Hahella chejuensis KCTC 2396: one gene and its partners. The protein of the gene in region 3 interacts with the protein of the main gene of each other region in a pairwise test. Links are inferred from orthologs where the notes say so. Each region holds a gene or a part of one and is shown on either strand. Other genes may lie near its edges.

Evidence for each region. Proteins that work in one complex are often made in the same cells at the same time.
Region 1: the proteins of HCH_RS22480 (region 3) and grxD interact in binary tests that used the Escherichia coli proteins (3 or more experiments, as listed by UniProt). The link is inferred for Hahella chejuensis KCTC 2396 from one-to-one orthologs.
Region 2: the proteins of HCH_RS22480 (region 3) and HCH_RS00735 interact in binary tests that used the Escherichia coli proteins (3 or more experiments, as listed by UniProt). The link is inferred for Hahella chejuensis KCTC 2396 from one-to-one orthologs.

Annotation. Positions count from the first base shown.
Region 1 is NC_007645.1:1,787,571-1,790,392, forward strand. It holds grxD (Grx4 family monothiol glutaredoxin), read left to right. Parts: upstream 1-1,162; coding sequence 1,163-1,483; downstream 1,484-2,822. Other genes in the region: HCH_RS07985 (aspartate aminotransferase family protein), read right to left, coding at 1-811; HCH_RS07995 (TonB C-terminal domain-containing protein), read right to left, coding at 1,520-2,239; HCH_RS08000 (DUF1631 domain-containing protein), read right to left, coding at 2,342-2,822. UniProt on the Escherichia coli protein: Monothiol glutaredoxin involved in the biogenesis of iron-sulfur clusters.
Region 2 is NC_007645.1:173,357-176,183, reverse strand. It holds HCH_RS00735 (ABC transporter permease), read left to right. Parts: upstream 1-760; coding sequence 761-1,894; downstream 1,895-2,827. Other genes in the region: HCH_RS00730 (ABC transporter ATP-binding protein), read left to right, coding at 1,891-2,827; osmF (glycine betaine ABC transporter substrate-binding protein OsmF), read left to right, coding at 1-710.
Region 3 is NC_007645.1:5,145,488-5,150,355, forward strand. What follows is about bases 799-3,582. They hold HCH_RS22480 (BolA family protein), read right to left. Parts: upstream 2,461-3,582; coding sequence 2,137-2,460; downstream 799-2,136. Other genes in these bases: HCH_RS22470 (hypothetical protein), read left to right, coding at 859-1,473; HCH_RS22475 (L-threonylcarbamoyladenylate synthase), read right to left, coding at 1,511-2,128; HCH_RS22485 (exo-alpha-sialidase), read right to left, coding at 2,578-3,582. Also shown: sbcB (exodeoxyribonuclease I), read right to left, coding at 1-685; more of HCH_RS22485, read right to left, coding at 3,583-4,659; HCH_RS35055 (hypothetical protein), read right to left, coding at 4,685-4,813. UniProt on the Escherichia coli protein: Transcriptional regulator that plays an important role in general stress response. Has many effects on cell morphology, cell growth and cell division. Acts by regulating the transcription of many genes, including dacA (PBP-5), dacC (PBP-6), ampC and mreB.

The DNA.
Region 1 (2,822 bases), 3.4 Mb from region 3 along the record:
GCGAGCCAGGGTGAAACACCTCGGAGGCGACGCCTTTCGCCAAGCAGGCTCCGATAGGGACACCGTTGCCCAGGCCTTTGGCGGTGGTCACCACGTCGGGAGCGATGCCGTAGTCCTGATAGGCGAAATAAGCGCCAGTGCGGCCATTTCCGGTTTGCACTTCATCTAGCATCAGTAGCCAGCCTTTGGCGTCACACAGTTTTCTAACTGCGTGAAGGTACTCCACAGGTGCGATATTTACGCCGCCTTCACCTTGGATAGGCTCCATCAGCACTGCCACGACATTGTTGTTGGCGCGTGCGATATTCTCCAGGGTTTTCATATCATTGTATGGCGCGCGTACAAATCCAGACACCAGGGGCTCAAACCCGGCCTGGACCTTGCGGTTGCCTGTGGCGCTTAATGTGGCGAGGGTGCGGCCGTGGAAAGAGTGCTCCATAACAATGATTGAAGGAGACTCAATACCTTTCTTTTTACCATATAGGCGGGCCAGTTTGATTGCGGCCTCGTTAGCTTCGGCGCCGGAGTTGCAAAAGAAAACACTGTCCATACCGGCGACTTGACATAACAGGTCGCCCAGCTGTTGCTGTAGAGGAACCTGATAAAGATTGGAGCAGTGCAAAAGCTTCTTGGATTGGTTGCAAACCGCTTCAGATACGGCGGGGTGTGCATGTCCCAGCCCACATACGGCGATGCCGGTTACAGAGTCAAAATAGCGGTTGCCTTGAGTATCGTATAACCAGCAACCTTCTCCATGCGTAAAGGCGATGGGCAGTCTGCCATAAGTATTCATCAGGGTTGGACCGGCCATTTTCTTCGTCCTCTTATATACAACCTTAAACTCTATATATGGTTGAAAACCCTATATAACGCAAAAAGGCAGCCCCGGCTGCCTGTTCCAACAGCTATAGTATAGATAATTGTTACACATGGCAACGAAGCCCAGGGAGGCCCTGATCTGGCTCAAATTTCCTGGCTAAGAAGCGACTAATTGCCCCTGAAGAAGCGTCTCTTTTCGCGTATACTTCCGTTCCAGAAAGGGCGAAGCGCCTAATTTGCAGCGCATTAGGTCGTTGTCTGATTAAATCATCATCGCCAGCGCTTAAAAACATAGTAAAATAGTCAACCAATCACTCAATGACTGTTATTAAAGGTTAGGTTTATGGATGTCATCGAAGTTATCAAAGAGCAATTAACCAGTAATCCCATCATTCTTTTTATGAAGGGAACGCCGAATGCTCCTCAGTGCGGGTTCTCTGCTCGTACAGTTCAGGCATTGATGGCCTGCGGTGAAAAATTTGCTTATGTAAATATTCTGGAGCACCCGGAAATTCGCGAAGCGTTGAAAACCTACTCTAATTGGCCAACATATCCTCAGCTGTATATTAAAGGTGAGCTGGTTGGCGGGTGTGATATCGTCGCTGAGTTATATGAGTCCGGTGAGCTACAGGGAATGGTGAAGGGCGCTGCTGTCGCGGAATAACCATTTCGAGTATGCGATTTGGGTCTGTCGCTTTGTCTAGCTGGCGGGGGCGTAAAGTATCTGCACCAGATAACTGTAACCAAATACGCTATCTGAAGGAGGGGGGCGTTGATAGGGGTTGGCGGCGTATGCGCTGCGAATCGCTGCAGCGTCCAGCTTCTCATCTCCGCTACTTCTCTCAACTTCCGCTTTTACTAGCATGCCTGTCTCTTGAAACTGCAACTTGAGCACGACCGTGCGGGCTTCTGTAAGGTCGCTATATTCATATTGATTGTTGTACAGACGATTTTGCGCCAAGTGGCGAACAAGGTAGGGCCAGAAGGTCGAATGTGTTGACGGCTGGCTTCTCAGTAGCTCCAGAATAGACGCGTCCATCTCATACGCTTCGCTTTCCGGCCTGTTGGGCTTTTTGTCGGCGGACTCCGACTCGCCTTTAAACAGGTTGCTTACCCAGTTCAGGTTGGTGCGATTTGCATTCAGGCGAGGTATTCCCGAAAAAGTATCTTGTTGCGAGCCCTTCCACGGGAGTGTGTCGTCAACAATATCCTTTGGCGCCTCGGTTTGCGCAGGCATACTTTGAGTTTGTTGAGTTCCAGGAGTGCTAACCGTCCGGGCGTTGAGAGTGATTGTGATTGTTGGATTTTCTTTCTGTGGAAGCTGAATGGAAAAGAGCAGGAACAGTATGCCTGCGTGAGCAAGGATAGATAAGAAAATGGCGTTGGCGGCGCATCCACCGTTAAATTCACTGTCAGGCATAAAACACATGGGGCTTGAGGTCTGTAGCGAATTTAACTTATTTCCTAAGGCGGTAGAAATGAGTTTGCGTCAGTTATGTGAAGCGGGTAGTCCTATTCCGCTTCACGCAGCTTTACCTGACATCTTTCGCAGGTTGCCGATAACGGCATTCATCGCTCTGTCGAATAGAAGGCCTTCTTCCAGCGCTTTGATGCGTCCTTTGCGTAACTCATGCGCCAATTCGCCTCGGGTTTTCTCGACGACCTTCAAGCCTAAGCGATTAACGAATATGTAGGTATCGGAATCCTCAATTTTTGTGGACAGCTTGCATCTGAAGCGGGTTCCATTAACGAGTGAGAACTCAATCCAAGCTCCGCACTCCATTTCATCTATTTTGGTCAGATATTCCGCCAGCGCAGCGTCTTCGTACTCGCTCTGCCGTTCTACGGCTGTCTTTATAGCAGGGGTGAGTTTTTGCTCTATGACTGCTGCGACAGGAGCCGGTGGCTTAGGCGCATCGTTTTGCGCGCTGGTTATAGATTGTTGCTTGAAGGTTTCTGTCAGCGCCTTCTTCAGCTCTCCCAGCATGTGTTCAAGCTTGGCG
Region 2 (2,827 bases), 5.0 Mb from region 3 along the record:
CCGCGCTGATCAATGGCCAGATAGACGTTTATCCGGAATACACGGGAAATGCGGCCTTCTTCTTCGATATGGCGGACAGCCCGGTTTGGAAGGACCCGGCCAAAGCCTACGCCACCGCAAAAGAAAAAGACCTTGCCGCCAATAATTTAGTCTGGCTGCATCCCGCTGACGCCAACAACACCTGGGCGATTAGCGTACGCGGCGATTTGGCTCGAGAACAAAAACTGGCGACCCTGGATGACCTTTCCCGTTTTCTGAAAGATGGCGGAGAAATAAAGCTCGCCGCCAGCGCAGAGTTTGTGGAATCTGAGTTCGCCCTGCCCGCCTTTCAGAAAGCCTATGGCTTTCAACTGAGCGCCGACCAGTTGTTGGTATTATCCGGCGGCAACACCGCCGCGACTATACGCGCCGCCGCCCTGCGCACCAACGGCGTCAATGCGGCGATGGCGTATGGAACTGATGGCGGTCTGAGCGCTCTGGATATGGTGGTGTTGCAGGACCCGCGCAATGTGCAGCCGGTCTATGAGCCCGCAGCGGTGATCCGCGGCGAAGTGCTGAAAGCAAATCCTGACATCGGTCCAATGATTGACGCGATATTCGAAAAGCTCGACCTGACTACGCTACAACGCCTCAACGCCGACGTCGCCGTAAATGGTCTGGACCCCAAAGAAGTCGCCCGGGAGTTTCTACAATCCGCCGGACTGCTCTGACCCACACATCTCCGACGAGAAACAACAGCGCGCTGTCTGGCGCAAACCGTGTGACGCTATCCATGTCCGTCCTGGCCATAGTCGCGCTGCTGTTTCTGGATTTCGCATCCTTTCAACCTAATCGCATACTTCCTGGCGAAGGCGTTGCGTTAACGAATGCGCTTTCCCTGCAGTGGAGCCTCCCCATTTTCGGCGGAGCCGTCGCCATCGCCTTTTTATCTTGGCGCCCCACATACAACGCTTATCTCGTCATGTTGTTGACGGCGACTACAGTGATCGCCTTATTGCCGGTGATGGCGGGCGTATTCGGCCTGGAACGCGCAGCCGAAGGCCTGCGCCATGGCCGTGCAGCGCTGGGTGGCGGCTTCTGGCTCGCTGGCTTTTTTATGGCGCTGATCGTGGTTGAAGCCTGTCATAAGTTACAGGCTGGCGTCTGGCTGAAACTGGCCAGCGTCATAGTCGTGGGCGGGGCCATTGCTATCGCCTATCACTATGGCGCACTGGAAAAGTTATCCCTGGCGCAGGAGTTTCATGTCAGACAACGGCAGTTTGTCACGGAGATGGGCGCGCATTTCAGCTTGGTTTTCTGGTCAATGCTGCCCAGCGCACTGATGGGCATGGCGCTCGCCATCTGGGCGACGCGTTCGGAAAAGGCCCGGCGCGGATTATTCGGCGTGCTAAGCGTGCTGCAGACCATCCCGAGCCTGGCGCTTTTCGGACTATTGATCGCGCCTCTGAGTTACCTCGCCAACGAGTTTGAGTGGCTGCGCGCTATCGGCGTTCAGGGCATTGGCTTCACCCCGGCCTTGATCGCACTGATTGGCTACAGTCTATTACCTATGACCCGTAACGCTTACGTCGCTCTCACCGGAACCCCTGAACCCGTTCTGGAGGCTGCGCGCGGCATGGGCATGAGTGAAAGCCAGGTATTCCTGCAGGTGCGCCTGCCATTGGCGGCTCCCGTGATTCTGGAAGGACTGCGCATCATGACCGTGCAAACCATCGGCCTTACCGCCGTCGCCGCGTTAATCGGCGCCGGCGGTATGGGAACCTTCATTTTTCAGGGCTTGGGACAGGCGGCGATGGATCTGGTGCTGTTAGGCGCCATTCCCACCATTTTGTTCGCGCTTACCGCAGACGCTCTATTCGCATTTTTGACCGCCACAACCCGAGGCGCCCCATGATCCGACTGGACAACGTATCCATGCAATACGGCGAGCATTACGCCGTACGCAACCTCTCTTTAGATATCGCCAGCGGCGACTTTTGCGTGCTGGTAGGCACCTCTGGCTGTGGCAAGTCCACCACGCTAAAAATGATCAACCGACTGGCGGAGCATAGCAAAGGCCGCATTCTGATCAATAACCAGGAAATCGCCAGCTTCGAGATCAACACGCTGCGCCGACGGATTGGCTACGCCATTCAAAGCATCGGTCTGTTTCCACACTGGAACGTAGCGAAAAATATCGCCGTGGTCCCTCGCCTACTTAAATGGGAACCGCAACGCATACAAAATCGGGTTAATGAATTACTGGAGCTTTTCGCCCTCGATCCCGCCATTTTCGCCGAAAAAATGCCTCATGAATTGTCAGGAGGACAAGCGCAGCGGGTTGGCGTCGCGCGCGCGCTGGCGGCGGACCCGGACATTCTGCTCATGGACGAACCCTTCGGCGCCCTCGACCCTATCACCCGGGAAAGCCTGCAGGAAGAGATGCTGCGGATTCAATCGCAGATTAAAAAAACCATCGTATTCGTTACCCACGATATTGAAGAAGCATTGAAGCTCGCCACCCGTATTGTGGTGATGGACGCAGGTCAGATAGTCCAGTACGACACACCGGAAAATATTCTGCACCGCCCCGCGAACCCCTTCGTCGAGAATATTATCGGCAGCCAGGACCGGGGCCTGAAAGCGGCGTCCTGCAAGCAGGTGCGCGAAATCATGCGCCCCGATCCGCCCCGTATACAAGGCGTAGCGCCCCCATGCCAGGGCGCAGGCAGACTGTGGGCCGTTGATGGCGCGAACGCGCCGGTGCGATTACTGCAGGCAACCGTGGACGGCGACGCCAGCTATCGTTGGCGGGAAATCGACGTTACGCCGGACATGGGTCTGCAGG
Region 3 (4,868 bases):
TGGAAGACACATGAAACAGGGGTTTCATGCGTTCGATATCCACCAGCCCTTCCAGAACTTTCTTATTGCGATGGCCGAGCACGTAGTCATACAACTTGGGTTGCGCCGTCTTGATCAGACGCGCCACAGCGATGGTGGCGTACACATCAGACATAGCGTCATGCGCCGCCTCGTGGGTCACGCCATTGGCCTTGGTCAGCTCTTCCAGGCGAAAACTGGGGACGCCTTCTGCGTTCATGGGCCAGTTTATGCCGTCGGGCCGCATGGCGTAGGTAAGCCGCACCATATCGATGACGTCCCAGCGGGAATTGCCGTTGCGCCACTCCCGGCTGTATGGATCGTAGAAGTTGCGGTACAGCGTGTTGCGGGTGACTTCATCGTCGAAGCGGATGCTGTTGTAGCCGACCACACAGGTTCCCGGACGCGAGAACTGCTCATGGATCAGGCGGATAAATTCCGCTTCGCTCACGCCCTCGGACAGCGCCTTCTGTGGCGTGATGCCGGTGATCAGGCAGGCTTCCGGTTGCGGCAATACGTCTTCCGCCGGCATGCAATACATCACCAGCGGCTTTTCGATGGGGTTGAGATCCAAGTCCGTGCGCACGCCCGCAAACTGAGAAGGTCTGTCTCTGCGGGGATCTGCGCCCCAGGTCTCGAAATCGTACCAATAAAAGGTGTCAGCCATTTAACTACTCTGAGTCGTCAATCAGGCGCCCATGTTAGCCAATAGCGCCCCGTTCGTCATGTTGGATTCCCGGCCGATTGCTGGCACAGCATTTGAATAAGTTCTGAATATGTCAGGAATACGCGCTTTCCAATGCCGGAAACAACGCACTCAGAAATTACAAGGTAGCCGTCATGGGTTTAATTCGCACTTTATTTGAATATGGAAATCAGGCGTACGAAGGCCTGAAACAGCCCACCGCCGCCCAGCAGACAAAGGCCGACGCGGCCATGGACAATCTTCCTGAGCCAGGAACCGTGACCCTGTCGGGTCAGCAGCAGGAACAAAGCTCCCGTCCCCGGGTCATGATCAAAGAGTTCCAACAAGGAGTCGGGCAAGATACTGCCTTTGTGCAGCAGACGCTCAGGCAAAAGCTTGCCGAGTATGGCGTCACCAGCGTACGCGGACAGGTTCGCCTGGGACGCAGCGAAACCGGCGCGCTGGAAATTTCCGGCGCGATTCCGACAGAGGCCAAACAAAAGATTGAAGCGGATATCAATCGCAACCCGGATATCAAGCAAACATTCGTACGTCTGAGCAATCAGAAGCCCGCACTGGATTACGTGCAGAACGTCATGCGTCTGCAGAATGCCTATGGGGGCGACAACTCGCTATTCAGTTCGTTGCTTTCCTCCAACCCACAGAACAATTCCCTGCAGGACATCGTACAGCGCTTTCACAAAATGGGGTCCGCCGCCGCGGAGATGACCGCAAACTCCGGCTCCGCCTTCTCCATCTCCATCAGCTGATCACGTCAGCCGCCGGCGATACCGGCGGCGCATTCTCTCAGAAACTGGAAACGTCGCCCGCGCCTTCCCGCAAGATCACCGGCGCATCGTCGGTCAGGTCAACGACGGAGGTGGGCTCCATGCCGCAGAAACCGCCATCGATGATCAAGTCCACCGCATGCTCCAGCATCTGACGGATCTCATAGGGATCGGTCATCGGCATTTCTTCGCCGGGCATAATCAAGGTAGAGCTCATCAACGGAGCCCCTAACTCCTCCAACAACGCCTGCGCAATGCGGTTATCAGGCACCCGGATGCCGATTTGACGCCGCTTCGGATGCAGCAACCTGCGCGGCACTTCCGAAGTCGCCGTCAAAATAAAGGTATAAGCGCCGGGGGTATGGTTTTTCAGCAGTCGATAAGTGCTGTTGTCCACCTTGGCGTAGGTGGAGATATCGCTCAAATCCCGGCACACCAGCGTAAAGTTATGCTTATCGTCCAGGCGGCGAATGCTCTTGATGCGGTCGGCGGCGTTTTTATCGCCGATGGCGCATCCCAGCGCATAACCGGAATCCGTGGGGTAAACGATAACGCCGCCGCTGTGGATGATTTCCACCGCCTGGCGAACCAGGCGGGCCTGCGGGTTATCCTGATGAATCTGGAAGAACTGGCTCATTGACCGCCCTACTCCGTTTTGGCTTTTTTACTACCGCCCATGCAATTGGGCGAGTCTGGGGCCTGGCCTTTTTCCAGCCATTCCTGCGGGGTGAAGGTATGCAGCGCCAGCGCGTGAATGCCTTGCTGCATCAACTCGCCCAGCACTGCATATACTTTCTGGTGCCGTTGCACGGAACGCATGTCGGTAAATTGCGGCGTCACCAACACCACTTTGAAATGGGTTTCCGAATTAGGGGGGACGCTGTGCATGTGGCTTTCATTGATCACCTCCAGGTGCGTCGGAGTGAAAGCCTCTTTTAACTTATTCTCAACAGAGATCTGGATTTTCATATTTTATTCAGCAGATAGGATTAGACAGCAAGCCGCCGCGACGGGACCCGTCGCGGCGTAGATAATGACTACACTATAAACCACTCCGCCGCATTCGACGAGCGGAGCGACCACCGCTTATCTCACTGTGACGCCGGCCACCACTGGATAAGGCTCCGCGCGATTGGCCGCATAGTCCCGCATCCACACTTTAAAGATGTACTTTCCCGGCGCGACGACATTCCCTGTGCCGGAACGTCCGTCCCAGTCTATCGCGACACGGCGTTCGCCAATCAAAGGCTCCCGATACAGCTCTCGCACCAGAGAACCGCCTCGCGCCTCGTAGACATATACTGTCGTCAACGCGCCTTCATTGAGATCAAACTCCAGGCGCGCCTTGTCGTCTGATTGATCTCCATTGGGTGTAATCACTTCCGGCGTGACGCTGATATTCGCCCATTGCGGGGCGACGGTGTCCACAATCACCCGCAACTCGCCATTTACACTGATTCCCTGGGTGTCTGTGGCTGACAACGCAATCACATAACGATCATCCGCCACCTTAACGCCGCTGAAATCACGGCCGTCCCACACTTTATCAAGCGAAACGCCGCTGCCTTGTTGACGAAACAATTCCACTCCATCCCGGTTTTGATAACTAAGCGTCCAATCGAGATTCTTGTTGAAGCTTGCTTTAAGCGTGACGTTATCGCGCCGTCCATCGCCATCTGGACCAAATTCCGCATAGTTGGACTCATAGCTCAACAATTGCGGCGGTTCCGAGTCTGATACGGTGTTCACGCTGAAATACACTTCTGCCGGAGCCGCCGCCACGCCGTCCAGATCCACGCCAGTAATCAAGAACCGATAAGAGCCGTCCGGAGTGACTACGCCATTGTGGTCCAGCCCATCCCAAGTCAAGTCGAAGCGCTCTCCATTGCCGCGAAACACGTTCACCGGCTCATCCTCCGGCGTGAGGACAGAGGCCTCCCATTGCAGCGGAGCGGTGAAATCGGCGCGTACTCTCAACGTGTCATTGGAGCCGTCGCCGTTTGGACTGAAGGGAGAGGGCTTGGCGGTGGCGTTCTTGATCGCCGCCAAGCCCTGCATCCCTCGCGCCACGATAATCTCAAAATTGCCACTGCGATTATCGTCCCAGGCGACGAATATGCCGCCGGACTCATTGACCGCCACCCTGGTCACCAGGGACCCCAATTCACTGGGAGATATATTGGCGGCGGGGGAAAACGTCAGGGCTCTGTCTGTGGAGTAGGCGAACATCGCTTCGTAGTTGCCCGGGGTCGTATCCTGCCAAACGACATACAACACGCCGTCGGTATCCGTGGTCAAATCCGGGCCGATTGAGGAACCCGGATTACGGCTGATGTTGCCGGGCGGCGCAAAATGCTGCCCGCCATCCTCAGATCGCGCCACATATATCTCCGCCTCATCATTGATCTGCTCACTCCAACCGATGTAAACATTGCTGCCCGCATCCGCCGCCAGCGAAACGGAAGATGACGCCGCACTGCTAGCGGAAATACTCACCGGCCGGGAGAAGCTGCGCCCGCCGTTTCTGGAATACATGTGATAGATATTCTGTGCGTTGGTCCAGGCCACGTGGATACGCCGATCTCCTCCCGCCGTCATACGCACGCTGGAGACAAAGTTGGCTTTCATCTTGGCGACTTGCTGAAAACTGTCGCCTCCGTCCACGCTCTGGGTCACTATCACTTCTTCCGTCCCGGTGTCGGTCCAGGCCACATAGATCACGTTCCCCGAGTCCACCAGAATATCCGCCCGCACCGAGGCGCTGTCGTCCCCAGAAAGGCTGACGGCCTGGGAAAAAGTTTTGCCGCCATCCTCCGAACGCACGTAAAGAATCGTAGAGGCGCCGTACAAAGTATCCTGCCACACCACATGCACTCGACCGTGAGAGTCCACCGCCACATCCGGCGCGCTGGATTGGCCGGAGGACGACGACAATTGCTTCGGCGGCGTGTAGTTTTCACCTTTATCGCGAGAGCGCGCGAACATCACTTCCTTCACCCCGGAACTGTTATCGTCCCAGGTTACAAAGAGATTATCGCCTTGGGTCACCAGGCTGGGGTTAAAACTCAAACCATCTGAATAGGACAGATTTACAGGCGGGTAAAAATTAATCTCCGCAAGAGTGGGTACAGCAAAGGCCGTCAACAATGCAAAAAGGGCCAGACGCAAATGAAGTTTACATCCTGTTTCTCGCTTAAAAGTCCTTATTACTTTCATTTTCCTTCTCCACAGCGACCATTGCGGTCACCGCTATTTCCTTATATTCGCCGTCCATCCCTTGTTCAGGAAGTCGCGAAAGGCGAACTGCGCGCTTCGCTTGCATACTGGAGACCCTGATCGCCGGTCCCCGCGGCCACTGCGCCCCTCGCCTTTGGACG